Linked DNA regions of Metabacillus sp. B2-18. The protein of the gene in region 1 interacts with the protein of each later gene in a pairwise test. Links are inferred from orthologs where the notes say so. Each region holds a gene or a part of one and is shown in the gene's direction. Other genes may lie near its edges.

Region 1 (17,146 bases):
CGTACAGGTAAAAAGTCAGGAAAAGTAACTGCCAATTCAAAGCGTGAAGCTGTTATGAAACTGAGTGAACTAGGAATAAGAATAACAAATATTGAGGAAATACCAGAAACACTGCTAACAAAGGATATAGCGATTGGTAATCCTGTAAAGCTTCAGGAATTTGTTATTTATCTTAGACAATTTTCCACTTTGTTACGAGCAGGTGTGACGATAGTAGATGCAACAAATATCTTAGCGAAGCAAACTAGTAGTAAACCGTTACGTAAAGCATTAGAGCAAATGGAAGATGATTTAAAATCCGGACAAGCCTTATCTGTTGCAGCAGCAAAGCATAAACGGATATTTTCTTCGATGTTTGTGAATATGATTAAAGCTGGTGAAGCAAGCGGTAGTATGGAAGAAACGCTGGATCGACTTGCTGTTCAGTATGAAAAACAGCATCGTACAAAGCAAAAAATTCAATCTGCTTTGGCCTATCCAATGGCGGTTGCAATTGTTGCTGTTGTTGTTGTAATCTTTTTACTAGTTTCTGTTGTTCCTACCTTCGTTTCCATGTTTGAAGGGTTTGGAGCACAGTTACCCGCTATTACATTGTTTGTCTTAAACTCTAGTATTTTTATGCAGGAATATTGGTATATTGTTGTCTTGTTTTTTGTTGCTGTTTTTTCAACCTTTTATGCGTTACGTAAAAATAAGCAAACAAAGTATTATTTAGATGTTGTTGCCCTTCGTATGCCGATCTTTGGAAGCATGATACAAAAGGCTGTATTAGCAAGAATGACAAGAACACTCAGTTCGTTATTTTCAAGCTCTGTGCCGATTCTTCAGTCATTATTAATTGTCGAGAAAATCGTTGAAAATGAAGTGGTGGCAAAGGTGATCGCTAATTCTCGTGTTTCCTTGGAAAATGGTTTGTCATTAACTGAACCAATGAAAAAGCACTGGGCATTCCCACCGCTTGTTACTCAAATGATTGCCATTGGAGAAGAAACTGGTTCACTAGATGAAATGCTTGGAAAAGTAGCGGACTTTTATGAAGAAGAAGTAGAAAATAGTACAGACCGACTAAAGTCACTAATTGAGCCGTTAATGATTGTTTTATTAGCAGGAATAGTTGGTACGATTGTCATAGCTATTATTGTTCCAATGTTTGACATATTTAACCATGTGCAGATGTAAATTTACAATATTTTTATATTCACTACCTAAACAATTGATGTATAATTAACATAGATTTAGGGAATTAGAACTAAGCTTTTAGGAGGAAAAGAAATGTTAAAAAAACTTATGAAAAATGAGCGCGGATTGACTTTAATCGAGCTTTTAGCGGTAGTTGTAATCTTAGGGATTATTGCTGCGATTGCGATTCCGGCGATTGGTGGGATGATTGCGAATTCTAAGGCTGATGCTCATATTGCTAACGCTAAGCAAATAGCTAATTCAGCGAGGTTATATGTGACAACTGACAACATAACAGTAGACACGACTGGTACATCAGTTGATATTTCAACTTTAATTTCTAAAGGACATTTAGAAGATAATATTAAAGATCCAAATGGGACTGGTAATGCAAAATATGATCCTACAAATACTAAAGTTATTATAAAGAAAACAGCTAATAATAATTATCAATATTTTGTTAAACTACAAGCCGCAGCTAGTGGTCAAACAGCTGGTAAAGAATATACAGATCAAACTGTATCTGGTGGTAAAGATGTTAATGATTTAGTAAGAACAGATATAAAATAGAGTAATGATAGGAAGATAGATAGTTCTTAATAAAAGGACTATCTATCTTTCTATTGAAAGGAAAGGGAGGAGCCCATTTAATGTTAATCACAACGATCCTACACACCTACATCTTCATACTAGGCGCAACACTAGGCTCCTTTTTCAACGTAGTCGGACTACGTGTCCCAATAAAGAAATCCATCGCATACCCAAGCTCAGCATGCCCAGTATGTGATAAAAAACTATCACCAATTGAACTTATTCCAATATTGTCATACGTACTGCAAATGGGTAAATGCAAAAACTGCCAAACGTCTATTTCACCATTTTATCCATCTATGGAACTACTAACAGCGATTCTTTTTACGATTTCACCGCTTTTGGTGGGATGGTCAAAAGAATTGATTATAGCATGGTCACTTATTTCACTTTGCATGATTGTTACCGTATCAGATTTGAAATATATGATTATTCCTGATAAGGTGAATTTGTTTTTTCTTGTTTTATTTTTTATTGAGAGAATGTTCATACGTACTGAACCATGGTGGGATCCAATTGCGGGTCTAATTGTTGGGACTCTTGTGCCTCTCGTTATTATTTTGGTCAGTCGAGGTGGTATGGGTGGCGGAGATATGAAGCTTTTAGCTGTTTTTGGTGTTGTGCTTGGCTGGAAACTTGTGCTCCTAACCTTTTTTATCGCCACATTAGTTGGTACCATAGTAGGAGTAGTTGGGATGCTGACAGGTAGTGTGAAAAAGGGCAAACCTTTCCCTTTTGGTCCATTTCTAGTTATCGGTGCTTTGGTGGCATATTTCTTTGGTTCTGAACTTATCTCGCTATACATGACTACATTCTTTTCTTACTTATATTAAGAAGGGGTTTTTATAATGGCTCTTCCTTTATTTAGACAAACTAAACATTCTATTAACTTATATATATCAAATTATTCCATTCAACTGCTTGAGCTTAAAAGCACAGATCCACTTGTTGTGAACCATTTTGTTGAAACGTATTTACCTGAAGGAATTGTCGTTGACGGGCAGATTAAGGATGCAGATAAGCTTGCGATGATTTTGGATCAGTGTATGAGTGACTGGGGAATAAAACGTAAACAGGTACGATTTATTACTCCAGATGCATTCGTCAGTGTTCGGAAAGTGAAGGTACCAGCAGATTTAAAAGATGATGAAATAAAAGGCTATCTTTATTTAGAGCTTGGAAACAATATTCATCTTCCTTTTGAAGAGCCTGTATTTGACTTTGTGCCTCTGCAAGAAACAGAGACTGAAAAGGAAATTCTTCTCTTTGCAGCACCAGAGGCTATGATTAAGCAATACACAGAACTGCTTGATGATTTGAAGCTAGAAGCAATTGCTGCAGATTTATCGGCACTTTCTAATTACAGATTGCTTTATAACAAACAGCATGTGAAAAGTAAAGATAACACATTGCTAGTGGAAGTAAAGCTTGACTCGGTAAACTTTAGTATTTTTGAAGATTGTAAGCCAATTTTTACACGTCATTTGCCGTTAGAGGGAATGTTGAAAAAATGGTCGTACAAACTTGAGCCGGAAACGCAATTATACTATCAATATGAATGTAAAGAACCTGAAGAGCTTTCTCTTCAATTTCGGGATGTAGTGAAAGAAATTGAAAAAATCATCAATTTCTATCGTTTTAGTCTTCATCAAGGAGATCACCAAATTACACATATTGAATTATTAGGTGATAACCCGTATATACATGAATTACAGAAGGACTTAAAAGAACTGGGAACATCCATTACTATTTCTCTTTTCAAAGATCGTGTATACACACATAAAAACATAGCTGTTCCCGCTAAGTTTCATACTGTGCTTGGATTAGCATTAAAAGAGGTGTAAAACATCATGTTAGCGGAAATTAATTTACTCCCACAAAAACAGCAACGAAATTACACCAATCTCCTTGTTATCTTAATTGTGGCCATCATGATACTCTGTGCAACGCTGACTATTTTTTCATTACTGAACAAGAAAAATGAACAAATAGCTCAATTAGAACAAGAATATGATACAGCTCAGCAGCAGACAACTGTACTGCAGCAGCAAGCAAGTCAAAGTACTGATTCCGATGCCGTATCAGATTTGGAAAAAGCCATTCAATGGTCTGAAGAATATCCAGTAGATTTTGTTCCTTTATTAAATGAATTAACAAAACAGCTACCTGAAAAAGGGTATTTCTATCAAATGGATTACTTGGATAGCTCTTCACTGGAATTGATTGTACAGTTTGAGTCATCTAGTGAAACAGCCTATTATTTAAAAAGACTTAAAGAATCTGACTTATTAAAAGAAGTGAAATTACTAACAGTAGAAACGGTACCAATTGATGTAGCAGAAGAAGATTCTGTTCCGCGATATCTCGCTGGGTATAAACTGCTTACTGACAGAGCTGCCCTAAAGGCTTTTAAAGAGGAGGACAGTGAAGAATGATTGAATGGAGAAAAAAACATACAATAATCATCGTCCTTACACTTGTTCTATCTTCTCTTGTTGTTTATTTTTCTTATTTACTTTTAATAAAACCAAAAGCTCAACAAATAGAGAGCCTGCAAAGTCAAATTGAAACGGAGAATACACTTATTCAAACTTTGCAAAAGTCTAGTTCTGGATCAAATATTAATGAAGCGATGCTTTCTGCAGTTGAATTACAAAAAATTCTGCCTGTTAGTCCGTTTGAAGAGCAATTTCTTCTAGACTTAGAAAAGGCGGAGACCATTTCGAACAGCATGATTACGTCGTTAACCTTTCAAGAAGGAGAGCAGGTCACTGCTGAAGAAGATGGGGATGAGCTTGTTGAAGCATATGACGAGAAACTAGATCCTGATGCAGAGAATGAGGGTAATGAAGAAGCCTCTGAAGAAGTAGAAACAGAGCCAATGCCGCAAGGATTAGAAAAGTTAACGGTTGAGTTAACCGTAACATCTCCAAGCTATTATGAATTAGAGGATTTTATCCGAATTTTGGAAAACTCTAAAAGAATTACACAAATTGAATCTGTATCAGTAGAAGGAAATCCTGAATTCGTTCATCTGCTTGAAGATAGTGAAGAAACTGATTATGAATACAATGTTGTTGTTTCGACGTTTTATTTACCTAGTTTGGAAGAGTTACGAGAACAGCTACCACCAATTTTTACGCCTGAGCCAAGTGACAAACAAAATCCTTTTACAAATGCGATTGAAGAAGAAGACGAAGATCGATCATAGCATTTTAAAAAAAATGACGAAAAAAATTAAGGATGAGACGACAAATGTCTTGTTCTTTTTTTTTATCCTTCTGTTAGCATTAGATCATTATGAGTGGTCGTGTTTTCAAAGAAGGGTGGTAGGCATATGGACAAGCAGACCTCAGACACAGTAAAAATCAAAATAAATGGTAAAGATCGTCCTGTGTCAGATAAAGAATCAAAAAACGAAGAATATCAAATATCGTCATGGGAAGAGAAGCTACAAGCTGAAAAAGAAATGGCTTCTGCTAAAAAAGAAGAAGAAGATTTTCCTTGGCTTTTGCCTGATGAAGATGACAGTATTTTTGAAGATGACCCTAAGGTAGTAACTCCTAAGAAAAAGAAAATTTTATCAAATTCAACAGTTGCACCTTTTGTTTATTCGAAAAAAGCAAAAAGCAAAAGTAATTTTGTCACATTTCCTTTAAAACAAATGTTCACAGTGATTCTTATGGCTATTTTTCTAGGAGTTGGATTTGGTTATATTGCATTAAACTTTTTATCTAATAAAGATATGCCAGAAGCGTCTGTTCCTACGGTTGTCACAAATGACACACCTGATGCAGCTTCAACCGAGGGTGGTAATACAGAGGAGCCAGCAGCAGCTTCAACCTCTACAGCTACTCTTCAGCTTTACGTTGTACAAGGTGGGATCTTTTCAACGAAAGAGGGAGCAGATACAGTTTCGTCTACTATAAAAAATAAAGGGTTGGCTTCTACAGTGATTGAGGCAGATGGATCTTTCACTGTTTTAGCTGGTATTGGGAAAGAGAAAGCCGAAACAGAAGCCTTAAACAATCTATATAAACAGAACTCGTTTAATGATTTTTGGGGAGGAAAGCAGTTATCCCTTTCTATTGCAACTACAAAGACCCCTGATCAATGGGTAAGCTCAATTGTTACTTTATCTTCACTAGCTTCTCAAGCAACAAACGGGCAAAGTGTGAATCAAGATGAAGTATCAGCTGTTGAGTCACAATTAAAAGAGATTGAAACTGCGAACGACACAGAAAAGTCTTTACTTAGCAAGCTCTCAGAAGCTGCTGCAAATGTTAAAGCTAATAAAGGCTGGGAGGCTCAGCAAGAGATTTTAGAGGTTGTTGCAAGCTTACAATCGTAGAATAAGAGACTGATAAAAGATATTTTTACTCTTTTATCAGTCTTTTTTTTATACAACTTGTTATTTGAGCAATCACTAAAATTCGACACTTTAAAATTTAATATTACAAAATTGTCCTAAAAAAAATCCTTTGGTAAGATATAGAAGTATCTTCTAATCTGAAACGAAGAAAGGATGTTTTGACATGAAAAAAAACCTCATTTTAGCTTCAGCTTCTCCCCGTAGAAAAGAACTTCTAGAGCTTCTCCAACTTCCTTTTGAAGTGATTGCCAGTGAGGTGGAGGAGGTTGTTGACGAGAAGCTCAGTCCTGCCGAAATGGTTCAATCATTGGCTGAGCAAAAAGCCAAAAGTGTAGCCGAAAATGTTTCAAATGCTTTTGTTATTGGATCAGACACGCTTGTTGTTTATGAAGGAAAAATGCTAGGTAAGCCTAAGGACTTCTCTGAAGCCGTGCAAATGCTTAAAATGCTTTCAGGAAAAACACATGAGGTGTATACCGGAGTATGTCTTATAAACAACGATGATGTGCGTTGTTTTTCTGAAAAAACGAGCGTAACGATTTATTCTTTAACAGATAAGGAAATTGATGAATATGTTCAAACAGGTGAGCCAATGGACAAAGCAGGTGCATACGGAATTCAAGGGTATGGATCATTGCTTGTAAAGGAAATACATGGTGATTATTATTCAGTAGTTGGTCTGCCGATCGCTAGAACAAAAAGAGAGCTTGTTGCAGCGGGGTTCACATGGTAAGAGGAAAATTGTAAATCATTTTGTGGCATAAAAAGGTAACAAAGGAAACATTCTATTACACATAGAGAAAAGAATGAACAGAGCAGAAAGGGAAATGAAGGAGGATAAATGGAAACATCAACTTTTAAAATCCGGGATTTCCCTCAAGATGAACGACCGAGAGAACGCTTGTTAAACGAAGGTCCAGATAAACTTTCTAATCAGGAACTATTAGCCATTTTGTTACGAACAGGCACAAAGAAAGAATCTGTACTAGATTTGTCACAAAAACTGTTAAAGCATTTTGAAGGCTTAAGAATGTTAAAAGACGCATCTGTTGAGGAGATCACGACAATTTCAGGGATTGGAACGGCTAAGGCCGTCCAAATATTAGCTGCTCTTGAACTTGGTCGCAGATTCAACCGTTTAACTTATGAAGATCGTTATGTTATACGCTCTCCGCAAGATGGTGCAAATTATGTGATGGAAGAAATGCGCTTTTTAAGTCAAGAACACTTTGTTTGTCTATACTTGAATACAAAAAATCAAGTGCTTCATAAACAAACCGTGTTTATCGGCAGTCTTAACGCATCGATTGTACATCCGAGGGAGGTTGTGCGCCCATAAGGACATTTAGAAAATCTGCATTAGCAAAGCAGTAGGGAAATATCACATTCTTTACCCTATCATCAGCCAACTTATCCGTAAGGGAAACCAAGCGGGGAGTGTAGCATGTTGGAAAAGCCATAAGTTGTCTAGTTACCAAGGCACGACTGAATGGCGAGATGAAATTCATAGATAAGGATGAAAGCTGAATTGCTTGAATGATAGCTCAAGGAGGACTACGGGGACCTTCAGCGGGAGGTAACGATTTACGCTGTGCGAAGTATGCATGTTTCTTAAAAACTTCGAGAAATATGAAGTGATACTGCTTTGTCCATCTTCTATATGGAAGAAACGAGTGAAAATCATATCCGAAACTATGAAATGCTATGTTTCTATATGTCTAAATGGGGATTGCCTAAGTCAGAACGCTGTAAATACAGCTATGCATAATGTCCAATTGGATGAAAAATTTCAAGCTGAAAGGCAAGAAAGATGATGCTGAATATCTGATATGGCAACGGAGCTCTCGTAGTAGTCCGAGATAGGGAAAGCCTATTACATGGCGAAGGGGAGCAGTTTATCTAGTTTAATACCAAATTGGGAAGGAGCGTGAGGCTCTATGAGAAATCCAAAAGTAGTGTTAAACAGTCTAACTTCCAAAGCTCAAAATAAAACGTACGTATTTGAACGGTTGTATCGAAATTTGTATAATACCGAGTTTTATCTAGCAGCCTATGCCAAACTCTATTCGAATAAAGGAAGCAATACAAAAGGTGTCAATAATGACACTATTGATGGAATAAGCTTAGAAAGAATCGAGCGTTTGATTGAAAAATTAAAAGAGCAGTCTTATCAACCAAAACCAGCGCGCAGAACATATATCCCTAAGAAAAATGGAAAGCCACGACCTTTGGGTATCCCGACTTTTGAGGATAAATTAGTGCAAGAAGTTGTTCGGAGCATTTTAGAAAGTATTTATGAGCCACAATTCTCAAATCATTCGCATGGTTTTCGACCAAATCGTAGCTGTCACACGGCTTTAAAAGAAATACGTAACACGTTTACAGGTACGAGATGGTTTATTGAGGGTGATATAAAAGGTTTCTTTGACAATATCGACCATCATGTATTAATTGGGCTTTTACGAAAACGTATCAGGGACGAGAAATTAATTAATTTAATTTGGAAATTCCTTAGAGCAGGTTATGTAGAAGAATGGACTTTTCACAAAACTTACAGTGGAACCCCTCAGGGTGGCATAATTAGTCCGTTATTATCGAATATTTATCTGCATGAATTAGATAAATATGTAGAACAATATGCACTGGACTATAACAAAGGTAAAAAGCGCAGACATAATCTTATCTATCATAACGTAGCATCAAAGATTAATCATAGTAAAAGTAAAAATAAACGTGATTGGGAACGGTTAACTGAAGAAGAAAAAGCTGAAAGGCTTAGAAAATTAAAAGCTCTATATAAAGAGTTACAAAGCCATGAGAGCAAAGACCTCTTTGACCCGAACTACCGTCGAATGAAATATGTGAGATACGCTGATGATTTTATTATCGGGGTTATTGGCAGTAATAAAGAAGCTGAACAAATCAAGAAGGATTTAACAGATTACCTAGCAGATAAACTCAAATTAGAATTAAGTGCTGAAAAAACGTTGATAACAAATAGTAAGACAAACGCTAGATTTCTAGGATACGACATTCGAGTAGCAAGAGATTGGCAAAGAATGAAAATGTCAAATGGTACGAAAAAGCGAAAGTTCAACTATCAAACGAAGCTATTCGTACCACATGAGAAATATATCAAAAAACTCATCAATTTAGGTGCATTAAAAATTGGCAGCAACAATGGGTGGAAACCTGTTCATCGTCCGTATCTAGTGCATAACGATGACCTTGAAATTCTTCGTACGTATAATGCGGAAATTGAAGGATTATATCATTATTTTCGTCTAGCAAGCAATGTGCATGTACTTCAATCTTTCCGTCAAACAATGAAATACAGCATGATTAAAACGTATGCCAGTAAATATAAAAGTACCGTTAGTAAAATCATTACAGAATTTTCGATAAACGGGAAATTCGGTATACATTATAAAACGAAGGATGGTCCTAAAATTGCCTTTTTTACGGAACAACGAATGGAAAAGAACTCGGAAATCAATAAACAATCAGTCGATATAATTGAAAATACGTTACTTTACGGTGGCAGAACAAGCCTCATTGAACGCCTCTTAGCTGAAAAGTGTGAATGGTGTGGTGCAGAAAATGTTCCATTAGAAATGCATCATGTCAATAAACTTAAAGATTTAAAAGGTAAGAAACGATGGGAACAAACCATGATTGCAAGAAATCGCAAGACGATTGCCATGTGTGTAAAATGCCACCATGACTTACACAATGGAAAGTTAGATTGATAAATGGAAAGCCGTATACTCTGAGAGGAGTACGTACGGTTTGGAGGGGAGTTCTTGGAAACCTACTTAGGCAACTAAGCAAGGCGCCGGGTTCTTACCCTACTTTAAGGAAGCTTTAAAAAGATCTGCAGCTTCTTTAATATGCATCCATAATCATCCTTCTGGTGACCCGTCACCGAGTAGAGAAGACATTGAGGTAACAAAACGGTTATCAGAATGTGGAAAGGTGTTAGGCATAGAACTTTTGGACCATCTTATCATTGGTGAACAAAAATTTGTTAGTCTGAAAGAAAAAGGCTACATGTAATACTTTTTTTTTTGAGCAATTACGATATAATAAGTCTTATGGGTTTTTTAGGGTCACCAAAAAAGCTCATGTTTTTATGGAAGATGAAGAAAAGTTACGAAAAAGAACTCACTTGTTAGTAACGAGCAAGCTAACCTCAAAAAGAAGAAAGTTGCATTCTGTCAATTTTCATAAAAATAAGCAAAAGCATATTTCGTTTCAGAAAGGAAGATACACCCTATGTTCGGTATTGGTACAAGAGACCTTGGAATAGATTTGGGGACTGCAAACACACTTGTGTTTGTTAAAGGAAGAGGAATTGTTGTTAGGGAGCCATCTGTAGTTGCTCTGCAAACAGACACAAAGCAAATTGTTGCCGTTGGTAATGATGCAAAAAACATGATCGGACGTACGCCAGGAAATGTCGTTGCCCTTCGACCAATGAAGGATGGCGTTATTGCGGATTATGAAACAACAGCAACAATGATGAAGTATTATATTAAGCAAGCAACGAAAACAAAAGGTGTTTTCTCAAGAAAGCCTTATGTTATGGTTTGTGTTCCTTCAGGTATAACAGCGGTAGAGGAAAGAGCAGTTATTGATGCAACAAGACAAGCAGGTGCCCGTGATGCTTATACAATAGAAGAGCCATTTGCTGCTGCTATCGGTGCAAATCTGCCTGTTTGGGAACCAACAGGTAGTATGGTTGTTGATATTGGTGGAGGAACGACGGAAGTAGCCATTATTTCACTAGGTGGAATTGTTACAAGTCAATCAATTCGTGTTGCCGGTGATGAAATGGATGAGGCTATTACTACATACATTCGCAAAACATATAACTTAATGATTGGTGATCGTACGGCTGAAGCGATCAAAGTAGAAATTGGTTCAGCAGGTTCTCCTGATGGCGTGGAAAACATGGATATTCGTGGACGTGACTTATTAACAGGATTACCGAAAACAATTGAGATTACGGCTGAGGAAATTGCCGAAGCCCTAAAAGACACGGTTTATATGATTGTTGATTCAGTGAAAAATACATTGGAAAAAACTCCACCAGAGCTTGCTGCGGATATTATGGATCGTGGAATTGTGTTAACAGGAGGGGGAGCCCTTCTTCGCAACCTTGATAAGGTGATTGGTGAAGAAACGAATATGCCGGTATTAATTGCAGAAGATCCGTTAGATTGTGTTGCAATCGGAACAGGTAAAGCTTTAGAGCATATTCATTTGTTTAAAAATAAAGCTAGAGACAGTCGTTAACTTTTGTAAGCAATAGTTTTATAAATCAGGCTGGTACTGACTCGCAGTGCTGGCTCTGTTTTATGTTAGTAAGAAGAATAAGATTCTCCTGCAATAATAGGATAAAAAAGACAAAGGTTTTCGCCATTCTACTTGGCGCTAAGCCGAGTTTTTCTACTAAATTAGAAATAAGAGGGTGTTCATCATGCCACAGTTTTTTCTAAATAAACGCCTTATCTTGTTACTAGTAAGTGTGATCGTTTTAGTGGCATTGATTGGTTTTTCTTTAAAAGATAATCGAGAGCTATCATGGCCGGAACAATTTTTGCAAGACACCGTAAGTGTTTTTCAATCAATTTTTCATAAGCCTGCAACATACGTATCAAACTTCTTTGAAAATGTGAACGATTTAAAAAATACGTATGAAGAAAATGAGCTACTAAAAAGTAGACTTGATGAATATATGCAGCTTGAAGCTGATTTACAAGAGTACAAAATTGAAAATGAAAAACTAAAGGCTGAGCTTGGAAAGGTTGCCGATTTAAGGGATTATAATCCAATATTTTCAGCTGTTATAGGTCGAAATCCAGATAAATGGTATGACTATGTATCCATTGATAAAGGAGAACAAGACGGGGTTGAGCCGAACATGGCTGTTGTCACAGCACAGGGACTGGTTGGGAAAGTAAAATCAACCTCTCAATTCACATCGACTGTACAACTTTTAAGTGCAACAGATTTGAAAAATCGAATATCAGCTGAGGTGCAACCACTGCCAGTAGCAGATGGTGATGAAAAAGAAAACGACACAACTAAAAATAATGAGAAAATTACAGGGTTAATTGAAGGTTATGACGAAGAAAAAGGAGCCCTTCTGCTTCGTCGAATTGAATCAAATGTTAAGCTTGTGGAAGGTCAAAAAGTCATAACAGCAGGCATAGGAGGAGTTTTCCCTGGAGGAATTCTTATTGGGGAGATTACCGAAGTAGAGCCTGATTCTTATGGGTTGGAACAAATGGCCTATGTAAAGCCTGCAGCTAATTTTTACGATATTGACCGGGTATGGGTAGCGAAGCGAAACGCAGCATCAGAAGATCCGGTGGAAGCATTGGCTGAAGAGGAGGAGGAGGAATCTTGAGACGTTTCATTCTTCCTTTTCTTGTCTTTTTTTCTTTTATAAGTGAAAGCATCTTTGCACATTTAGTTTCACTTTCATTTATATCCGAAGATTATATATTTGTTCCGAGATTTATTTTAATTTTTGTCATTTTCATAACTGTATACTTAAATCGTACCCAAGGTATGTTATTTGGCTTTATATTTGGACTTTTACACGATATTATTTATATTGAAGTCATGGGAATTTATCTTTTTGCATACGGATTCTTGGCCTATCTTATATCAAAGGCAATGAAGGTACTACATGGACACGTATTAATTGTATTATTTCTTACTCTCTTAGCTATATCTGTGCTTGAATACTATGTTTATGGAATTAACTATTTAATTGATGCAACAAAAATGTCTCTCTATGATTTTACAACGTTAAGGTTACTTCCAACCTTGGCAATGAATCTTGTTGTTGCTGGTTTATTTATTTATCCATTAAAAACATTTTTAACGAAATTAAAGTTGGCAGAGTCAGAGGATTAAGATTAACTGGCAATGAGGTTCCTATAACATTCAATATAAAATGAATGATATGATTACATTAGAAAAACTCGGCTTATTATCAAGTTCTATGGCAAAAGTCTTAGTTTTTCATATACTATCTTTCCTAAAATCTTATATTATTTGATAGTATAAAAAGGATTTAGAGCATTTCTGTCGAATAGTAAAATCGTTGAGGTGAACGTCATGAAGGTCCAAAAACAGCAATATGTTACGATAAAAGGCACTAAAGATGGCTTAACGTTACATCTCGATGATTCATGTTCTTTTGACCAATTGCTCCAGGAGCTTGAGGAAATGCTGTCTTTAAAGCAATATGTTCAACAAGGCGGTCCGGTTATTGGAGTTAATGTAAAGGTTGGAAATCGTTTCATAGATAAGAATCAGCGAGAAAAACTAGAATCGGTTATTAAGCAGAAGCGGAATCTTTTGGTAGAGTCAATTGATAGTAATGTTATGACGAAGGATGAGGCACTAAGATTAAAAAGAGAGACGGAGATCGTTTCTATTACGAAAATTGTGCGCTCCGGTCAAGTTCTTAAGGTGAATGGAGATCTACTGCTAATAGGTGATGTGAATCCAGGTGGAACAGTAAGTGCCACTGGGAATATTTTTGTTCTAGGAGCGTTAAGAGGTATTGCGCATGCTGGTGTAAATGGAAATCAACAAGCTGTAATTGCTGCTTCAATAATGAAGCCAACACAGCTGCGCATCGGTGAGGTTATTAATCGGGCTCCAGATCATATACCAAACGAAGGTAATGAGATGGAATGTGCTTATATTAATGAAGACGAAGAAATGGTAATTGAGAGATTACAGCAACTTACTCATCTACGACCGAATTTAACGAGGTTTGAAGGGGGAATCTAACAATGGGTGAAGCAATTGTCATTACCTCAGGTAAAGGTGGCGTTGGTAAGACAACGACATCGGCAAATATTGGGACAGCTTTAGCTATATTAGGCAAACGAGTTTGTCTAGTAGATACAGACATCGGTCTTCGAAACCTGGATGTTGTAATGGGGCTTGAGAACCGAATTATTTATGATTTAGTAGATGTGGTTGAAGGTCGTTGTAAAATGCATCAGGCACTTGTAAAGGACAAGCGTTTTGAGGATTTACTATATTTATTACCTGCTGCGCAAACAAGTGATAAAACGGCTGTTAAACCGGAACAAATGAAAAAGCTCATTAATGAATTAAAACAAGATTATGATTATATCGTTATTGACTGTCCTGCTGGCATCGAACAAGGATATAAAAATGCGGTGGCCGGTGCGGATAAAGCAATTGTTGTTACAACACCTGAAATTTCAGCTGTTCGTGATGCAGACCGAATTATTGGGTTACTAGAACAAGAAGAAATTGAACCACCTAAACTTATTGTTAATCGAATTCGCAACCATTTAGTGAAAAATGGAGATATGCTTGATGTAGATGAAATAGTGACACATTTATCGATTGATTTAATCGGCATTGTCGCTGATGATGATGATGTTATTAAGGCATCTAACAATGGTGAGCCGATTGCGATGAATCCAGATAACCGTGCAGCAATTGCCTACAGAAATATTGCTCGTCGAATTCTTGGAGAATCCGTCCCATTACAATCTTTAGAAGATCAAAATAAAGGGATGTTTGTAAAACTAAAAAAATTCTTCGGTGTACGAGTTTAAATACTAGATTTATAGATTAAATGACTGGTGTCTTAATTCTAACCATTTTACAATGGTGAATTTTGATACCGGTCATTTTTTGTTCATATCCTGGCAGGACAAGGCATACACTTGTACAAACTTGCTAAAAGGATGGATGGGGATGAGTCATCGAGCGGATGAAGTAAGAAAAAGAATTGCAAAGCGGAAACGCGAAAAAGGTTTATCAAATGGAAATAGTCACGAACCAAGTCGTACCTCCTTATTTATAAGTGATGAAGAGCGATATGGTGGTATTTATTCTCCTCCTACATATGAGGGGGGACCTGGCAAGCCAAACGGAGGACACCCACTCTTTCGAACAGAAGTATTTATGTTTAAGATCTTATTTTCTGCTATATTGGTTCTTGTCACAGCGATTGTCTTTAAAAATGGAGCACCGATGTTTGATCAAGCTAAATCGGTAATCAATTATTCACTTGAGGAAGAGTTTCAATTTGCGACTGTATCTAAATGGTATCAAGATCAGTTTGGAGAACCACTAGCTTTATTTCAACCAAAGGACGAAAACAAAACAGAGACAGAGAACGATACTCAAATGGTACAACTTGCTGTACCGGCCTCAGGTAAGGTGTTAGAGTCATTTAAAGACAATGGACAAGGAATAATGGTGGAAACGAATCGACCATCTGTTGAAGCGATGAATGAGGGGATTATCATCGAAGCTGGCGAAAAAGATCAAACAGGGCTTACGATTGTTCTTCAACATGCTGATGGCACAAAGTCATGGTATGGAAACTTAGATAAAGTGGATGTTGCTCTTTATGACTATGTTGAAAAAGGTAAGGAGTTAGGTAAAATAAAACTTTCTGAAAATCAAAAAGGAACGTATTATTTTGCGATTAAAAAGGGCGATGCATTTATAGACCCAATTCAGGTGATTCAATTTGAGTAAATATCTTTCACTTCTACAAAAAATTCATATACATCCTTTGTTATGGGTCATGATTGCTATTAGTATCGTTACTGCAAATTTCAAACCCCTCTTCTTTTTAATGATTATTATTTTTGTACATGAAATGGGCCATGCAATAAGTGCTCATTTTTTTTCTTGGAGGATAAAAAATATTATGCTTCTCCCATTTGGTGGGGTTGCCGAGGTTGATGAACATGGTAATCGCTCATTAAAAGAAGAGTTTATTGTGGTGCTTGCAGGTCCTATCCAGCATCTTTGGCTTCAAGGTACAGTTTTTCTATTGTATTTTTTCGGGTTCGTAAACCCGGATGATTATCAACTGTTTTCGTTTTATAATATGACCATTCTTCTTTTTAATTTATTACCAATCTGGCCCCTTGATGGCGGAAAGCTGTTATTTATTTTATTCTCAAATTTTTGGTCATATCAAAAAGCCCACTTTCATATGATGATTTCTTCTCTTATCTTTTTAGGATTATACGTAGTGAGTACGGTGTTGTTTTCACCAACACATCTTAATATGTGGATCATTACTACTTTCCTTATTTATAGTTTGTATCATGAACATAAAAACAGAATGTACAGTTGTCTACGATTTTTAATGGAAAGATATTATGGAAAACAGGCATCAATTAATCATATAAAGCCAATTGTTGTGGAAGAAAATGAGCTCATTTATGATGTGCTTCTTCAATTTCAAAGAGGCTGTAAGCACTTAATAATTGTTGAAAGAGATGGCGTGAAGATTTCTCAAATGGATGAAAATGAGTTACTGCATGCTTATTTTGCTGATAAATTAACAGATTCAAAAATAGGTGATCTTGTGTATGCCTATTAATTCTCTTGTCCATGTTATGGTATAGTAAAATTACACTTACGTTGAATTTAAGTTAGAGAAAGAGAGTTCATAACTGTGAGAAGAATAATCATAAATGAAAAAACAAAAGAAACAAGATGTGCTGTTCTTGAGGAAGAGCAACTCGTTGAAATCCATCAATCATATTCCTCAGAAGATGAAATTGTAGGAAATATTTTTGCAGGTCGTGTTAAAAAGGTTTTGCCAGGTATGCAGGCTGCGTTTGTTGATATCGGATTACCTCATAACGGCTATTTGCATCGTAATGATTTGGTGAGCTTTCAACTTGCCGAATCTTCTACAAAATCATCCGTCTCTCATTATGTTAGAGAAGGTGAGCTGCTGCTTGTTCAAGTGGTTAAAAGCGGAACAGATCAAAAAGGACCTAAACTAACAACAAATATTGAATTTGGTGGCAGTCATTTAGTGTATATGCCTTATGGCAATTATAAAGCTGTGTCTAAAAAGATCACAGATGAAACAGAGAGAAATCGCCTTTTGGCTCTTACAGAGGAATTTTGTAAGAATCAAGAGGGGATTCTTTTGCGTACGGCAAGCAAAGGGAAATC
Region 2 (11,788 bases), 180 kb from region 1 along the record:
TATATAGTTAAATAAAGGTATATCGTTTTGTTCTTTAATGAGAACATAATTGAGATGTAGTGGTAAGCAGTTAGTATTAAGAAAAAAATTATACATACTAGTTTGGTGATATCTCCTTACCATTGTCAATGGAGGTACTCGGTTATGCTGTGGGTTAATGATCTTTGACCTTAGACACAAGTTGTCGAGAGTGTAATGTGAGGAGGGGTTAGATGCCCTAGTTTAACTTGTATATCTAGAACTTAATATTTAATCCTTTTATTATCAAATACTACATTTCTTTTGGTCAATTAAAAAGGTGAAATATAATGTTTTGATTCACACGACTATATTTGTGGAGGAAAAAATGGATGAAATTAGTTTAAGGGCTATGTTTCATACCCTAAAAAAACGCTGGATCTTAATTGTTCTTATTCCTTTAATTGCATCCCTAGTTAGTGGTGCTATTTCAATTTTCTTATTAACACCAATTTATCAGGCATCTACACAACTACTAGTAAATCAAAAAGACACGCAGAATCAGTTAGATGCTAATTTATTAAGGAGTAATGTAGATTTAATTAATACCTATAGCGATATTATAAAGAGTCCTGTAATTTTAGACAAAGTAATTGATAAACTTAGTCTATCACAAAGTGTTGAGGAGCTAAATAGTAATATCTCCATAAACAGTCAAGCAAACTCGCAGGTTTTTTCGATATTCGTTGAAGATGTAAATCCAAGAAAGGCAGTCGAAATTGCAAATACTGTATCTGAAACATTCCAACAAAATGTTACTGGAATTATGAATGTTGATAACGTTAGTATTCTTGCGAAAGCTAAACTAAATGAGAACCCTACACCTTTAAAGCCACAACATGTATTGAATGTTACTATTGCATTGGTCATTGGCTTAATGATTAGCTTTGGAATAATTTTTTTAATGGAGTACCTAGATAATACATTTAAAAATAGCCATGATATCGAATCATATCTTGGACTCCCTGTCTTAGGGTCTATTCCAGAAGTTTCTCATAAAAAAAGTTCTAAAGCAAAGGCACTAGGAGGTGAAGCTCTTGAATCAAAAATTGAAGCATAGAGGGAAAAGTACAATTCAATTAATTGCACATAGTAATCCTAATACGGCTATTACTGAACAATATCGGCATATTAGGACCAGTATTATGTATTCCTCAGTAGATAAAGAGCTTAAATCTATTATGATTACTTCATCTGAACCAGGTGAAGGAAAATCTATGACAGCTGCTAACCTGGCAGTTGTTCTTGCACAGCAGGGAAAGAAGGTAGTCCTTGTTGATGCAGATTTAAGAAAACCCTCTATTCATTTTACTTTTAATTCTAGTAATATCGATGGGTTAACAAGTGTATTAACAAAGAAAATCAGCTTAAATGGTGCAATTAGTAGCACCTACGTTCCAGACCTTGACATATTAACATGTGGTCCCATTCCTCCGAACCCTTCAGAACTATTAGACTCAAAGGCTATGGAGTCAGTAATCAAAGAACTAAAAGCGACTTTCGATTACGTTGTTATTGATACACCACCCGTTATTACTGTTACAGATCCGCAAATTATTGCAAATAAATGTGATGGTATTGTTATGGTGGTGAAACGTGGAAAGACTAAGAAAGATAAAGCACAAAAAGCAAAAGAGCTTTTAGAAAAAGCTGAATCTCGATTGATTGGTGTCGTCGAAAATGGAGTTAAGTATACTGAGACTAATTACTATGGAAGGTACAATTAATCAAAAAATCAGCAATTTAGCCTCAAATATGTATCTTTACTTTACAGATAATTTAGGGGGGGAATTTATGAAGAAGTTGGTTATCTTTGGAACCGGGAAGACAGCAGAGTTAGCTCATTATTTTTTTACAATGGATTCAGATTATGAAGTAGTGGGATTTACGGTGGATGCAGGGTACATTGGTTGTAATGAATATTGTGGACTCCCAGTATACAATTTCGAGAACATCGAAAATCAATTATCTACTGATGATGTTTATTTTTTTGCTGCTTTAACCTATACAAAGATGAATGAGGTTAGAGAGAGTAAAATTAAAGAAGCGAAGGAAAAAGGGTTTCGTTTAGCGAGCTATATAAGTACTAAAGCCAATATTTCTAGTAATGTCAAGGTAGGTGAACATTGTTTTATACTTGAAAATAATAATATTCAGCCTTTTGTAGAAATTGGTGAAAATAATGTCTTGTGGAGTGGAAATCATATTGGACATCATACAGAAATAGGAAATAATAATTTTATTACTTCACATGTAGTAATTAGTGGAAATGTTACTATTAGAGATAACTGTTTTATCGGTGTTAATGCTACATTACGTGATGGGTTAGTAATTGCTAATTATACGTTAATTGGAGCAGGATGTTACATTAATAGGAATACAAATCAACATGATTTGTATAAAGCTAACTATTCTAAATTGTCTAAGTTAAAGAGTAATCAAATTAGTATTTAAGCAAATAAAACAATTATGATCTTTCGCTCTCAACCTAGGAATGAAAATGGTTCCCCTCTCCCATAATGTAGATACCACAAACAGTGAGTATATAACGTGTCTTTTATTGGTGGTTTTACCCTGTAAATAAAACTGTTGGAATGAATTTGGTGTACAACCTATTGTTAGCTCTCTTTCTAAGAGATGACTACGAACAGAAAAATGTCTAATTTCAAATTCATTCCACTGTTTGTGGAATAATCTTATCGAAGGTGAATAAAGTGGAGACTTTACACAAATGTTGTGCCGGTTTGGATGTTCACTCAGAAACCATTGTTGCTTGTGTATTACTAGGTGATTCAGAAACTGATATGGAAAAAGTGATTGAAACTTTCCCAACTTTAACCAAGGATTTATTTCGTCTTCTTAAATGGTTAGAAGAAAAAGAAGTTACTCATATTGCAATGGAAAGTACGGGAGTTTATTGGAAACCAGTTTACAACATCTTAGAAGATTTTTTTGACATTACTTTGGCTAATGCACAAAGAATTAAAAACGTTCCAGGTCGGAAGACAGATGTTTCGGACGCAGAATGGATAGCCAAATTATTAAGACATGGACTAATTGAAAAAAGCTTTGTCCCTCCAGAAGACTTTCGAAATCTACGAGATTTGACACGGCTTAGAAAGAAATGGATTGGGCACATGACATCTGAGAAGAACCGAATTCAAAAAGTGTTAGAGACTTCAAACATTAAATTAAGTACAGTTATTTCAGATGTATTTGGTGTTTCAGGAAGGAAACTCTTAGAACAACTAATATTTGAAGGTTTTATTGATCAGGAAGAAGTTGAAAAAAAGATACATGGAAGAATGGCTCATAAAAAACAATTGATTACTGATTCATTATTCGGTACATTAAATGACCATCAACTTTTTCTAATTAAACAATCCTGGATGCATATTACCTATCTAGAAACGTTAATATCCGATATTGAGAAAAGGATCGATGAAATTTTACTAGATTATCAGGAAGAGGTTCAACTTCTAATCACAATGCCGGGTATTAAAAAAGATACAGCAGCAGTCATCATTGCAGAAATTGGAGTAGATATGGGACAGTTTCCAACTTCTAAACATCTCGCTTCATGGGCAGGGTTGTCACCTGGAAATCATGAAAGTGCAGGAAAAAGAAAAAGTACAAGAACGGTTAGAGGAAATCCACATATTAAATCTGCATTGTGCGAAGCTGCATGGGCTGTTTCAAGGAGTCGTAATAAAAGGTTGGGAATCAAATATTGGTCGTTGGCTGCGAGAAGAGGAAAGAAAAAAGCACTCGTTGCCATAGGGCATCGAATGCTTACGATTGTCTATCATATGCTTCAGAACAAAGAACCCTACCAGGAGTTAACTTCAAATTAGCATTATAGACAAAAAATAGAAAAGTTAAACGAGAAACCGTAAGGTACGGTAGCTCTGCTTTCCTATTGCCAAATTTAATTATCTATAGCTTAATCAAAGTTGATCAAGTTTAAACAAGTAATTTATTTTCACAGAAAAAAAGACTGAACAAAATAGGAATTTGTTTACGTTAATTAATAATAAAATAGTTTTACCTCATCTTTTCTGCTTATACTAATTTATTGGGAAGTATTAATTTAAGGATATAAAATTCTTCATTAAACATGGTAGTTTAGGATTCTAAATAAAAAAGAGTGGTGATTTGAATTGAAAGGAATTATTTTAGCAGGTGGAAGTGGCACAAGATTGTACCCGCTTACAAGAGCGATTTCGAAACAAATGCTTCCTATATTTGATAAACCAATGATTTACTACCCACTTTCCGTTTTAATGTTAGCAGGCATAAAAGAAATATTAATTATTTCGACCCCTGAAGATCTGCCAAGATTCATACAGTTACTTGGAGATGGTAGCTCTTTAGGTATTAACTTAACATATAAAATTCAGAAGGAGCCTAACGGCTTAGCTGAAGCCTTTATCATTGGAGAAGAGTTTATTGCTAAAGAGAGTGTGGCACTAATTCTTGGTGACAATATTTATTTTGGTCCTGGTTTTACAGCTGTTTTACAAAGGGCTGCAAGTCGTAAAGAGGGTGCAACTGTATTTGGTTATCGCGTAAAAGATCCTGAGCGTTTTGGTGTAGTGGAATTTGATCAAGATTTTAATGCCATATCCATTGAGGAAAAACCCGAGAATCCAAAGTCAGATTTTGCAGTAACAGGATTATATTTTTATGATAATGAGGTAGTGGAAATTGCAAAAAACATTTCACCTTCAATACGGGGGGAATTAGAAATAACTGACATTAATAAGTATTATCTGAAAAATAATAGATTAAAGGTAGAATTGTTAGGTAGAGGTTTTGCTTGGTTGGATACAGGAACACATAATTCTTTATTAGAGGCCTCGCTTTTTATTGAAACAGTTGAAAAGAGACAAGGTTTTAAAGTGGCATGTTTAGAAGAAATCTCTTACCGAATGGGTTATATTGACAGATTAGAACTGATTGATCTCGCAAGGCAACTAAATAAAACTGAATATGGTAATTATTTATGGAATATTGCTAATGAAACAAAGCAATCAACTTGGAATCTGGTTGGTATCCTATGAAAAAAGATAATATATTAGTTACAGGTGGAGCGGGATTTATTGGCTCAAACTTTATCGCTTATTTATTAGAAAAATATCCCAATTATCATGTTATTAATCTAGATGCGTTAACATACGCAGGTAATATTATGAATCTCCAAGAAATTCAATTACATGAACGCTATGAATTTATTAAAGGGGACATTAGGAATCAGTCGTTTTTACTAGATTTGTTTAAACACTATGATATCCAAAATGTCATACACTTTGCAGCAGAGTCTCATGTAGACAATTCAATAAATAATCCTATTGCATTTACAGAAACAAATGTACTAGGAACACTTAATTTATTAGAAGCTGCAAGAAGTCATTGGATGTTAAACACATCTATATATAAAGAAGGTTATGATCGATCAAGGTTTCATCATATATCTACAGATGAAGTATATGGTACTTTAGGGTCTGATGGATATTTTACTGAAAGAACACCATTTGCTCCTAACAGTCCTTATAGTGCAAGTAAAGCCAGTTCAGATATGATTGTAAGAAGTTATTTTCATACTTATGGAATGAATGTAGTGACATCTAATTGTTCTAATAATTATGGTCCGAAACAACATGATGAAAAGCTAATTCCTACGCTGATTCGAAAAGCTTTACAAGGAGAACCGCTACCTATTTACGGGGATGGACAAAATATTAGGGATTGGCTTTACGTAGAAGATCATTGTAGAGCAATAGATCTTGTCTTTCATAAAGGAAAGACTGGAGAAACGTATTTAATTGGTGGTAAAAATGAGCGAACCAACCTGGAAATTGCCTATACAATTTGCCTGTACCTTGATAGGATAATGCCGAAAACAAGTAGTTACAAAGACTTAATTGAATTTGTTCAAGACCGACCAGGACATGATTTTCGATATGCAATTGATTCAAGCAAAATAGAAGAGGATCTCGGATGGAAACCAAGAGATACCTTTGATATCGGTATAATAAAGACAATGGATTGGTATATCAAAAAATATACTGAGTCAGGAGTAAGAAGATGGACAACTGCTTAATTAATTTTACGGTGATTGGAGATAATAGAGGTTCGTTAATTTCATTAGAAGCACTTAAAAATATACCCTTTGAAATAAAAAGAGTTTATTACATTTACAACACCATCAATGATTTGCCAAGAGGGTTTCATGCTCATAGAGAATTAAAGCAGGTACTTATTTGCACGAGTGGTTCATGTAGAGTTGTTCTAGATAATGGAGAAACCAAAATGGAGCATCTGTTAAATAAATCTAGCCAAGGACTAATTGTAAATAAAATGGTGTGGCGTGAAATGTATGACTTTTCAGAGGATTGCGTGTTAATGGTGCTAGCAAGTGACTATTATGATGAAGCTGATTATATTCGAGATTATGGTGTTTTTTTACAGATGATTGAAAATACACATAAGGTTTTTGAGGGATGATAAATTGATTAATTCGGAAGAGGTATTTATTAAAGAGTTTGAAGAAAAGGATAAAGAAGATTGGAATGCTTTTGTTGAAAGGTCAAAAAATGGTACATTTCTTCATAAGATAGAATACATGCATTATCACTTAGATAGGTTTAATGATTGTTCATTAATATTAAAAAATGCCAAAAATAAAATAGTTGCGATTTTACCCGGTAATGTAGAAGGGGATTTTTTTTACAGTCACAAAGGCTTGACGTATGGTGGGCTTTTAATACTTCCTGAAACAAAACTAGAAGATGTAATGATCTATTTTAATAGGTTCAATCAATATTTAAGAGAAGAAAAAAATATAAAAAAAGTATTTTACAAAGCTATACCTTATATCTACTCGAGTATACCAGCTCAGGAGGATGAATATGCTTTGTTTCGACATAATGCTAAATTAACTGGTTGTGGAATTTCATCAGCTATTCTAATGGAGAATTGCTTGCCTTTCAGTACTTTAAGAAAAAGAGGTATAAAGAAAGCGAAAAAATGGAATTTAGAAATTAAAAAAGACTATTCTTACGAGGATTTTTGGAGAGTATTAACTGAAAATTTAGAATATAGACATGACACAAAGCCTGTACACACTTTAAATGAAATAATTCAACTAAAGAATCGCTTCAAAGAAAATATTGAGCTTTATAGTGTATATATGGAAGGTGAATGCGTGGCAGGAGTCCTGATGTACATTACTGAAAATGTAGCTCATGTGCAATATATTTCAGCAAACCAATCAGGAAAAGAAATTTCTGCATTAGATTTTTTGTTTGATTATTTAATAAATCAAAGATATTCAAATGTTAGATATTTTGACTTTGGTACTTCCGTTGAAAAACAGGGATTTTTTTTAAATGAAGGTTTAAGCTTTCAAAAGCAAGGCTTTGGAGCAAGAGGTGTTGTCTATCAATATTTTGAATATGACCTTAATTGATATTGAGTTATTATTTAAGCTTAGTTAAATAAAGGAGATATAAAATGCTAACCTTTTTAGATTTAAAAGCAGTCAATAATAGTTATCAAATTGAGATTGAGAAGGCCGTCAATAAAGTAATAAACAGTGGCTGGTATATTCTTGGAGAGGAATTAGAACTGTTTGAAAAAGAGTTTGCCGAGTACTGTGGAACAAAATATTGTATTGGGGTAGCCAACGGACTAGATGCTTTAACACTTATCTTAAGAGCATATGAAATTGGCTCTGGGGATCAAGTGATTGTTCCTTCAAATACATACATTGCTTCTATTTTATCTATTTCTGCTAACGGAGCTATCCCAGTATTAGTTGAACCCGATATAAAAAGTTATAATCTGGATCCAGATAAAATAGAGGCAAAAATCACATCGAGAACAAAAGCAATCATGGCTGTTCATTTATATGGGCAAGCGGCTAATATGGAAGCTATTAATCATCTTGCGAAAAAATATAATTTAAAAGTAATAGAAGATGCTGCTCAAGCTCATGGAGCTGTTTATCATAACAAGAGAACAGGGAATTTAGGAGATGCTGCTGGTTTCAGCTTTTATCCTGGAAAGAATTTAGGTGCTTTGGGAGATGGTGGTGCTATTACTACGAATGATTCTCAGTTGGCTGAGAAAATCAGAGCATTAAGAAATTATGGTTCTTACGTAAAATATGAAAACCTTCATAAAGGAGTAAACAGTCGCTTAGATGAAATTCAAGCGGCCATTTTGCGTGTGAAGCTGAAGTCTTTAGATCATGATAATGAAAAACGGAGAGAAATTGCATCCTACTATATGGAACATATAAAAAATAAAAATATCACATTACCAATGATTGTAAACAGTGATGGGTTATCTCATGTTTGGCATTTGTTTGTCATAAGGACCAAGGAAAGAGAAGAGCTTCAAAAGTACTTAACAGAACAAAAAATACAAACATTGATTCATTATCCTATTCCTCCTTATAAGCAATTAGCCTATAGGGAGTGGAATGATCTCAGTTATACTATTTCGGAACAAATTCATAATGAGGTACTAAGCTTACCTATCTCTCCGGTTCAAACAAAAGAAGATACAATGCGGATAGTGGAAGTTATTAATACTTTTCAATTAAGCTAGATAATTAATAAGTAAAAACTAACTTTTGTAATGTCTATAACAATCTAAAATAAGGTTGCTAAAAATTTTCGATACTAGAGGTGCCAAATCCATGAAAAAGATTTTGTTTCTAGGTGGTTCTATACAGCAATTACCGGTTATTAGATATGCTAAAGAGAAGGGATATTACATTATACTTTGTGATTATCTTCCAGATAACCCTGGTATTCCCTTTTCACAAGAGTATCATTGTGTTAGTACAGATAATAAAGAAGCTGTCTTGAAAGTTGCTAAGGATAATCATATTGACGGAATTATTGGCTATATTAGTGATGCTGCCGCTTTAACAGCTGCATACGTAGCAAACAAATTGGATCTACCTTCTAATCCGTTTGAATCGGTATTAACTCTTGTCCAAAAGGACTTATTTAGAAAATTTTTAAAAAAAAATGGTTTTCATTGTCCAAAGGCAGAAAGCTATAAAACAGTCGAAGAAGCAAAGAAGGGTCTAGAACAATTTAATTTTCCTTTAATGGTAAAACCCATTGATTCTTCGGGGAGTAAAGGGATATCTCGAATTGATTCAATAGAAGAATGTGAAGGTGCCTTTAAAAATGCAGCTTTTCATTCAAAATCAAAAGAAGTAATCATTGAAGAGTATATTGAAAGAAGTCATGATTATCAAATTGGCGGAGATGTATTTGTCAAAGATGGAAAATTAGAATTCTGTGGATTCTTAAACTGTCATAGAAATACAGAGGTAAATCCATATGTTCCTGTTGGGAAAAGTTATCCTATTTTAATAAATCAAGAGAAAGTGGAAATAGTATGTGAAGAACTCAACAGAATATTAAAATTGTTAGATATAAAATATGGTGCTTTGAATCTTGAAGTGTTACTTGGGAAAAACGATAAAGTTTATTTCATAGAAATCGGCCCTAGGAATGGAGGGAACTTAATTCCAGAATTTTTAAAAGCAATTACTGGGATAGATTTTATAAAAGCAACAGTTGAAACTGCATTAGGTAATCATGAGGAAATGAGTTTTAATTTTATACCACCAAAAGAGGGGTACTATTCTACATATACAATTCACTCACTAAAAAAAGGAAAATTAGTAAATATTAATTTTTCTGATGAGATAAAAGAAAAAATTATATATAAAGTCATTTACAAAGATAAAGGTGACGAGATAGACATTTTTAATAGTGGAAATAAAGCAATTGGTTTTATTTTTATAAAGTTTGATTCTTTAGAAGAACAAAGATATAAAATGCATAATATGGGTCGATATATTAATGTTCAAGTTGAGGAGGAGATTTATGTATAGTTTAACTACAAATGAGAATAAAGAATTAGAATTTCAAACTACTATAGAAGATTATTTGTTTAATGTAGATAAGTCATTTGAATTCAGGAAAGATTATGGTTCATCTTTTTTTATTTTAGATGTAAAAAAGCTCCAAGAAAACTACAAAAAAATTCATAATGCTTTTAAAAAAAAATATGATAATTTTATTATTGCATATTCTTACAAAACGAACTATCTCCCTTATCTATGTAAAGAATTATCAAGATGTGGCGCCTACTCCGAAGTAGTTTCAAGATTAGAATATGACTTAGCTATAAAAATAGGAATTGATCCAAAAAGAATAGTATTTAATGGTCCCTTAAAAAGTCAAGAGGATATCGATTATGCTTTAGAGAATGAAAGTAAAGTGAATTTAGATTCTATTTATGAATTTAATTTTGTGAAAGAGTATTGTGATAGAAACCCCAATAAACAGGTTAAAATAGGGTTGCGAATAAACTTTGACATTTGGGAAAACAGTATTAATTTGCATACAGATGATTATAAAATTAGTAGATTTGGAATATGCGTGGAAAATGGGAATTTAAAATATGCTATAAATGAAATAACTCAATTGAAGAATGTTAAAATTGTGGGATTGCATGCTCATTTCTCCACTAGACAGAGAAGTGTTGAGACTTATTCAAAAATTACCCAAGGACTGTGTAAAGCAGCAAAAGAAAATAATTTAACTGATATAGAATATATAGACATTGGCGGAGGTATTTCTGGGGAGGTTCCTAAATCTCTTAGAGAACATGCACCAACTTTTGATGAATATGCTGAAGCAGTGGGGGCGATCATGAATGAAGAATTTAGTCATTATCAAAATAAACCAACATTGATTCTAGAACCTGGAATATCTATGGTTGCTAATGCTTTTGTATTTGTAACTAGAGTAATTGATGTGAAAAAAATTAGAGATAAGGTATTTGTTTTAGTTGATGGTAGTGCACATAATATAAAACCGACGTTACATCAAAAGAATCTCCCAATGAAGATTTTAAAACAACAGAAGATAGATAACCCCAGTAAACAAAAATATAATATTGTTGGATATACATGCATGGAGCAAGATTACTTAGCTACTAATTGTATAGGAGAGATTCCACAGAGGGACGATTATATTATGTTTGATAATGTAGGAGCATACACAATTGTGTTTAATCCTCCCTTTATAAAAGAAAGACCTGCTATTCTAGCATACGATCAAAACGACATGTGTGTAGTGAGGAGAAAAGAGACATTCAGACAATTTTTTAATGAAGAAATTTATTGCTTCTAGGCAATATAATTTTTAATAAGAAATTAGGTAAAAATATGAACTTTCTAAAAACTAGTTTACTTTCCGGAATATCAACAATTTTTAAAATGTTATCTAGTTTAATAATTAATAAAATTATTGCGAGTTATGTTGGCCCAGCAGGAATTGCTTTAATAGGTCAATTCCAAAATTTTCTTGTTCTTGTTACCACAATTGGAAACGGGGCAATTAACTCAGGTGTAACAAAGTATGTAGCGGAATATAATGAAAGTGATGATAAAAGACGGAATGATGTTATTAATGCAGGGTTTATTATCACAATTATATTTTCAATTATAGTCGGAGGAATTATTTTTTTTGGAGGTCCGTATTTCTCAACATGGATCTTAAAGTCAGAAGAGTATGAAAAAATATTTATGCTTCTAGGAATTACATTGATTTTCATCAACTTAAATACGGTGTTCTTGTCAATTATAAATGGTCTAAAAAAAATAAAGTTGTTCATTTTTATAAATATCTCAAGTAGTCTTTTATCGCTTATAATAACGTCATTATTAACC

The links.
Region 2: the proteins of minD (region 1) and LPC09_RS17310 interact in binary tests that used the Bacillus subtilis proteins (3 or more experiments, as listed by UniProt). The link is inferred for Metabacillus sp. B2-18 from one-to-one orthologs.

What each region holds. Positions count from the first base shown.
Region 1 is NZ_CP088245.1:3,580,756-3,597,901, reverse strand. What follows is about bases 12,960-15,864. They hold minD (septum site-determining protein MinD), read left to right. Parts: upstream 12,960-13,962; coding sequence 13,963-14,766; downstream 14,767-15,864. Other genes in these bases: LPC09_RS18255 (M50 family metallopeptidase), read left to right, coding at 15,693-15,864; LPC09_RS18260 (M23 family metallopeptidase), read left to right, coding at 14,909-15,700; minC (septum site-determining protein MinC), read left to right, coding at 13,277-13,960; mreD (rod shape-determining protein MreD), read left to right, coding at 12,960-13,072. In the rest of the region: LPC09_RS18340 (type II secretion system F family protein), read left to right, coding at 1-1,179; LPC09_RS18335 (prepilin-type N-terminal cleavage/methylation domain-containing protein), read left to right, coding at 1,273-1,749; LPC09_RS18330 (prepilin peptidase), read left to right, coding at 1,830-2,603; type IV pilus biogenesis protein PilM, read left to right, coding at 2,619-3,614; LPC09_RS18320 (PilN domain-containing protein), read left to right, coding at 3,621-4,205; LPC09_RS18315 (pilus assembly protein PilO), read left to right, coding at 4,202-4,981; LPC09_RS18310 (SPOR domain-containing protein), read left to right, coding at 5,108-6,121; LPC09_RS18305 (Maf family protein), read left to right, coding at 6,306-6,875; ltrA (group II intron reverse transcriptase/maturase), read left to right, coding at 8,080-9,891; LPC09_RS18285 (rod shape-determining protein), read left to right, coding at 10,418-11,440; rod shape-determining protein MreC, read left to right, coding at 11,625-12,557; more of mreD, read left to right, coding at 12,554-12,959; more of LPC09_RS18255, read left to right, coding at 15,865-16,559; LPC09_RS18250 (Rne/Rng family ribonuclease), read left to right, coding at 16,635-17,146. UniProt on the Bacillus subtilis protein: ATPase required for the correct placement of the division site. Cell division inhibitors MinC and MinD act in concert to form an inhibitor capable of blocking formation of the polar Z ring septums.
Region 2 is NZ_CP088245.1:3,393,679-3,405,466, reverse strand. What follows is about bases 1-2,895. They hold LPC09_RS17310 (CpsD/CapB family tyrosine-protein kinase), read left to right. Parts: upstream 1-1,046; coding sequence 1,047-1,745; downstream 1,746-2,895. Other genes in these bases: LPC09_RS17300 (IS110 family RNA-guided transposase), read left to right, coding at 2,733-2,895; LPC09_RS17305 (acetyltransferase), read left to right, coding at 1,813-2,472; LPC09_RS17315 (YveK family protein), read left to right, coding at 347-1,078. Also shown: more of LPC09_RS17300, read left to right, coding at 2,896-3,872; glucose-1-phosphate thymidylyltransferase RfbA, read left to right, coding at 4,179-5,081; rfbB (dTDP-glucose 4,6-dehydratase), read left to right, coding at 5,078-6,121; LPC09_RS17285 (sugar 3,4-ketoisomerase), read left to right, coding at 6,106-6,525; LPC09_RS17280 (GNAT family N-acetyltransferase), read left to right, coding at 6,530-7,489; LPC09_RS17275 (DegT/DnrJ/EryC1/StrS family aminotransferase), read left to right, coding at 7,534-8,634; LPC09_RS17270 (ATP-grasp domain-containing protein), read left to right, coding at 8,726-9,943; LPC09_RS17265 (type III PLP-dependent enzyme domain-containing protein), read left to right, coding at 9,936-11,249; LPC09_RS17260 (O-antigen translocase), read left to right, coding at 11,285-11,788. UniProt on the Bacillus subtilis protein: May be involved in the regulation of capsular polysaccharide biosynthesis. Autophosphorylates in vitro. Phosphorylates and activates in vitro two UDP-glucose dehydrogenases, YwqF and TuaD, as well as the DNA-binding proteins Ssb and SsbB.